DNA from 2 places in the Halioxenophilus aromaticivorans genome. Region 1 is predicted to be linked to the other one. Evidence: riboswitches for the same ligand, from Rfam matches in the RefSeq annotation. Region 1 holds a riboswitch; the other holds the start of a gene.
What was found. Region 1 has a riboswitch for thiamine pyrophosphate ahead of ACGHM3_RS16120 (TonB-dependent receptor domain-containing protein). Riboswitches for the same ligand answer to the same signal wherever they lie in the genome.

Region 2: another riboswitch for thiamine pyrophosphate. It lies ahead of thiC (phosphomethylpyrimidine synthase ThiC); the one in region 1 lies ahead of ACGHM3_RS16120 (TonB-dependent receptor domain-containing protein).

Annotation. Positions count from the first base shown of each region.
Region 1 is NZ_AP031496.1:3,754,153-3,757,243, reverse strand. It holds gene ACGHM3_RS16120 (TonB-dependent receptor domain-containing protein) at 1-1,836, opposite strand, end outside; TPP riboswitch at 1,899-2,002, opposite strand; gene fadB (fatty acid oxidation complex subunit alpha FadB) at 2,405-3,091, shown strand, end outside.
Region 2 is NZ_AP031496.1:1,287,409-1,290,499, reverse strand. It holds gene thiC (phosphomethylpyrimidine synthase ThiC) at 1-1,588, opposite strand, end outside; TPP riboswitch at 1,837-1,974, opposite strand; gene bioD (dethiobiotin synthase) at 2,079-2,783, opposite strand; gene bioC (malonyl-ACP O-methyltransferase BioC) at 2,784-3,091, opposite strand, start outside.

The DNA of each region.
Region 1 (3,091 bases):
GACTTCTGTACCCACGGTAAATGTGTAGCTAGGAGCCTGGGGTAGTTCATGGCCATCCAGGTTCACTCCGATATTATTTTCTGGGTCGGCGTCAACGTGGTTAAAGCTGATGTAGTCTTTGTATTCGCTCTCCATTAGGCCAAGGCTACCGTAGAGGGTAACGATATTATTCAGTTGCGCATCGATTTGCGCTTCCAGGCCGTAGGTGGCGCCTTTGCCGGCGTTGTTCAGGTAATCATCAAAGGTACACGGGAAGCCAGCCGGCGCACAGTTAACCTCACTGGTGCTGATTTGCACGTCTTCTCTGTCTTGCCAGAATAACGCTACCTGCGCAAAAACTCGGCCGCCCGCCAGGTTGCTCTTTAAACCAATTTCATAGTTGTTGAGATACTCCGGGTCGTACTGGCGAAACTCCGGCGCAATGGCATCGTTTGGGTTGAAGCTGCCGAATTTATAGCCGCGTGACAGAACACCATAAAGCGTATGATCGTCATTCATTTGGAAGCTCAGCGCTAGCTTGCCACCCCAGGTGTCGTCATCAGAATCCAAAGCCACATCGGTGTTATCCGAGTAGTTGGCCTCTTGGCTTTCCCAGCGCAGCCCGAAGGTAACACTCAATTGGTCACTCACCGCCTGTTGAATTTCGCCGTAAACAGCGAGGTTTTCTGTGTCGAATTCACTGATAAAGTTGTCGCTGGCGTAGGTGTACACGCGCTCCAATTCTTCGGTTTGGTCGCGGTAATAAAAGCCTGCTACCCACTGGGTGTCGCCGGGGCCAGATATAAAACGTAAATCCAGCGCGTTGTTGTGATTATCGCGTAGGTATTGGTCAAATGAGGAATACTCCCAATCAAATCCCCAGAGGTCGAAATCACAGGCGGTATTTTCACAGATACCGACATAAACCCAATCTTCGTCGTAACTGTATTCGATGTCAGAATCGGCGGTGCTAAAACTGCCGATGAGCTTGCCGCCATTGTCCAGCTCATACTGTGCGGTTAATGAGGTGGCTACAGTTTCTTGCGTGTCGCGGCCCGGCTGGTCGGAGTAGGTTTCCCATGTGTTATCCAGGCTGAAGCCATCGTAGCCGTTGTCGACATCGGCGTAGAAGGTAGTCCAGTTAAAGCTCAAGGCGCGGCTGGCTTGCCAGTGTAGAGTGGCGCGCAGGTTGGTTTCGTCTAATTCGTTGGTGTCGTCGCGGTTTAAGTAGGCGTTGTCGCGGTAGCCGTCGCTGTTGTTTTGTTGCGCGGCAAGGCGTAACCCGAGGCCATCGGCCAATGGCAAGTTGACGACGCCACTGAGGTTGGCGGTGTCGTATTCGCCGAACTGGCCGGCAATTTCTGCGGCAAATTCATCCGCCACCGGGTTGCTGCGCACGTTAACCAATCCGGCTAGTGCATTGGCGCCATACACGGTGCCCTGGGGGCCGCGGAGGATTTCTATTTGTTGCACATCGAGGCTGGTTATTGCGGTGCTGATGCCGGTGAAATCAATGCCGTCTACTAATACGCCTACGGAATAATTGACCGGTTCAATAAACTGGCCGCGCTCGCCTATACCGCGAATTTGTAAGAAGCGGCCGCGAGAGGCACCACTGGCAAAATTCATGTTAGGGGTTTGGGCGATAACTTGTTCCAAGTGGCTAATGGATTGGCGTTGTAAATCCACTTGGTTATAAATACTGACACTGGCGGGAATATCAATTTGTTCACTGCCGCGCAAATCGGCGGTAACCACGATTTCGGCAATGGCGGTTTCGGCCTGTTGAGCGTAAACAGGGATGGACAGAGCTGCTGGCAGCAGGGCCAGGGTAAATAAAGCGTGTGGGCGTTGCATGTAGAGCCTCCAAAAATAAACACACATTTGAGGAGACCCGGTAACGATGGGGCACAGGTGGGAAAACCAGAGATTCCTATCCCTACGCCGGCATTAACCGGATCAGGTCATAAGGGTTCGTGTTACACATCTCAGGCTCTGGTGGGAGCCACCCCTTAGGATTGGCGGCCATTGTAGCGTTTGTGAATAAAAAAGCCACAAATAGAGCGGATTGCTTCTTGTCCGTACTGCATTTGCGAGGAGGGAGTTGCCAACAAAAGACGACTCTGAGCCTTGTTAAAGCATGCAAATTCAATGGCTTAGGGCATGGTAGGCGAAAGTGTTAGGTCAAAACGGCGCTTTTTCGCCTAACTTAGTGGTTGCGGCCTAGGCATCTATTAGTATGGGATACAAACCGTACCGTATCTATTCGATGTGCGTAAAATAAATCCTGCAAAGAGGTTAAAGTGATTAATTTCTCCGGAAATTAAACCTAGAATGAGCTAAATAGTCATATATTGTCCAAGTACTGTCGTATTAGACTGTGCCGGCTTTCTACTTAATATCAAAACCAAAAGGGGTAGGTTACATGTTTGCGGGAACCGTTTTGTCCGTAAAACCACTTGCCGATGGCTTTGCCGAGTTGTGTTTCGACCGGCCCAACGAAGCCATTAATAAATTCGATAAAACCACACTGGATGAACTGCAAGCCGCCGTCGAGTCACTGGCCGGCGATGCCAGTGTCAAAGGCTTGGTTGTCACCAGCGCCAAAGATGGCTTTATTGTCGGCGCCGATATCACAGAGTTTGGCGCCATGTTCTCGGCTCCCAAAGAGGAGTTGGTGAAGCATATTGAAGCTGTCAATTTCAATATCTTTAACGCGCTAGAAGATTTGCCATTTCCCACCGCGGCTGCCATCAACGGCATAGCCCTGGGCGGCGGATTAGAGGTGTGTTTGGCCTGTGATTTTCGTGTGATGGCAGACAACGCCAAAATCGGCTTGCCAGAAACTAAGCTGGGTATCTTCCCCGGTTTTGGCGGCGCTACCCGTCTGCCGCGACTGATTGGAGTCGACAACGCGGTAGATTGGATTGCCACCGGCGCAGACAAAAAAGCGCCCAAGGCACTAGCCGATGGTGCTGTAGATTCTGTGGTCTCTGGTGAGCAATTAAAAGCCGCCGCTGTTGATATCCTGATTAAAGCCGTTGCCGGTGAGTTTGATTGGCAAGCCAAGCGCGCCGTAAAGAAAGGCCCGTTGCTGCTCAACGACATGGAA
Region 2 (3,091 bases), 2.5 Mb from region 1:
CTTGCCAACGAAACTCGAAGCGCGCCTTGGATAGAGCATCATCGCGGATTTGCGCGGCAGGGTGGCCCTTGGCTAAATCCGCTGCATGGGCAGCGATTCTGTAAGCAATGATGCCCTCTTTCACGTCGTCTCGGTTGGGTAACCCTAAATGCTCTTTGGGTGTGACGTAACACAGCATGGCACAGCCATACCAAGCAATCATGGCGGCGCCAATCCCGGAAGAAAAGTGATCATAACCAGGCGATATATCGGTAATTAACGGCCCCAGAGTATAAAACGGCGCTTCATGGCAGTGCTTTAATTGCTCAGTCATGTTTTCTTGAATTTTGTGCATGGGCACATGCCCAGGACCTTCAATAATAACCTGCACATCGTGCTGCCAAGCGATCTTGGTTAATTCACCCAGGGTTTTTAATTCAGAGAACTGGGCCTCGTCGTTGGCGTCGGCTATGGAGCCAGGCCGTAGGCCATCACCCAACGAGATGGTGACATCGTATTGTTTTAGAATCTCGCAGATGTCGGCAAAGTGGGTGTAGAGAAAATTCTCTTGGTGGTGGGCCAAACACCATTTCGCCATAATCGAGCCCCCGCGCGACACAATGCCGGTGACGCGTTTGGCCGTCATAGGCACGTAGCGCAACAGCACGCCGGCATGAATAGTGAAATAATCCACACCTTGTTCGGCTTGTTCGATTAACGTATCGCGGAAAATTTCCCAGGTTAAGTCTTCGGCTATGCCGCCGACTTTTTCCAAGGCTTGGTAAATAGGCACGGTGCCGATGGGCACCGGAGAATTACGCACAATCCACTCTCGGGTTTCGTGGATATTATTACCCGTGGATAAATCCATTACGGTATCGCCGCCCCAGCGAGTGGCCCACACCAATTTATCCACCTCCTCCTCCACCGAGGAAGACACCGCGCTGTTACCAATATTGGCGTTTATTTTTACCAAGAAATTACGGCCAATAATCATGGGCTCAGACTCTGGGTGATTGATATTGGCCGGAATCACCGCGCGGCCGAGAGCCACTTCGTCGCGCACAAACTCTGGGGTAATCAACTGCACGGGTTTGCCCTGGGCGTCGGTTAATTCGGCTCGGCCTAGGTTTTCGCGCACGGCAATGTATTCCATTTCTGGCGTAATGATACCGGCCCGGGCGTAGTGCATCTGGGTTACATTTTTACCGGGCAAGGCACGCTTGGGCTTAGGTGGATTGGGAAAGCGCCAGTTTTCAATGCTGATATCGGCACCTCGCAAGCGTGTGTACTGCGAGCTAAATTCGGCCAGTTGCTCGGTATCGTTGCGCTGGGCAATCCACTGACTGCGATGCAACGGCAGGCCTTGGCGCACGTCTACAGTAACGGTGGGATCGGTGTAGGGGCCGGAGGTATCGTAAATCTTCACCGGCGGATTTTGCTCTACATCGCCATTTGGCAAGCGCGTGGGATCTAGGTGCACCTCGCGCATGGCGACTTGCACATCAGAATTCGGCGCAGTTACAAAGATTTTTTTGGAATTTTCCAGCGGCCCGGCGCTGGCAAGAACAGACGGTGAAGCGAGGGCAGTTTCGGCATTGTTTGGCATGAGTGAACTCCGGTAGAGTGATACACATGCGACATGCCGAGGCCAAGCGAAAGGCGGTAAGTGTGTTAGCGCGGCCCCCCCAAAGAGCCTGAGAACTAGGAGCCTGAGGACCCAAGAGCCTGATGACAGAGAGCCTGGAGATTAATCGGCCTTAAAAAACTAAGCCGCTCCCGGTTCTACCAACAGAAAACTGCTGAGATGAAGGCCCGTGGGCCAAGCAAAATCAAATTACGCTTTTAACACACTCGCGAGCTTAAACACTTGTTCCCTACGCAGGAATTAACCTGTTCAGGTGCGACGGGTTTGACTACTTCATCTCAGCCTCTGAGTTTTAACCGAAATTAAAATTAACCGGTTAAAACACAAAAGCACCCCGACAAGACGCTTACGAATGAGCAAAAGTCTAACCAAAGGTTTTTTAATTTACAACAACAATTGAAAAGTTTGTGAACCAAACAGCTGGCAAGGAGGAACATGCGGACTGGTTTATTTAGTGCCAAAGAGGCACCAGATCCAAGTATTGAGCGGCCTGGACCGGCGTATCGCACTGCGGCACCTGCCCCAGTAAAGGCGCGCCCATCAGTGATTTGAGCGTGGCGATATTTTCCAATAGCGCCGGGTTGGCGCTGTGCTGCAGGTCGTTTTCACCTGGGCAGTTAGCTACCCAGCCGGCCACGGCTAAGCCGCGGGCACGAATGGCAGCAACGGTAAGCAGCGCATGGTTAATACACCCCAAGCGAACGGCAACCACCACAATCACCGGTGTGTCCAGGGCCACAGCCAAATCCGCCAAGGTCTCGCGCGGATTAAGTGGCACCAGCCAGCCGCCGGCGCCCTCAACCAACCACAAGTCGGCGGGCGTCATCATGGCGCCACGGGCGAACCCTTCCAGGCGAGACACCTGCAGTTGCTTGCCTTCACGCTGGGCAGCAATGTGCGGCGCAATGGCTTCTTTAAGCGCCACTGGGTTAATGGTTTGGTACGGCAGCGGCAAATTGCAGTGAGCCTGCAAAGCTATGGCATCTTCGTTGTGCAGCTCGCCATCGACGAACTGACAGCCGGCAGCCACAGGCTTTAATGCCCCGGTAACCAATTTTTGCTCCGCCGCTTTTGCCAAAATGGCGCAACTGATAAACGTTTTACCAACCTCGGTATCGGTGCCGGTGACAAAATAAGTTTTTTTCAGCAACGCCATTTACTTTTCCAAAATAAAATAATCAACCTGATAACTTAACGGCAGACCATGCTGAGTGCGCTGCGTTTCATACGCCCGGGTAAACTCAGCAATTTTTTGTCGCCCGCCCAGGCCGGCCGCACTGCGGATATTCACATTGCGCGCGCCCAAGGCTTTCAGTGAATGCGTTAGGTCGCGCACGTTATCGTAGTACTGGGTGATGGGTTCTTTCTTGTATTCAACGCGGGCGTAGCCTAGCTGAGCCGCCTGCATCAACCATACTTTGGCCGAGGTAAATTTATTAACATGCTGGTCGTCATCCACTTGCG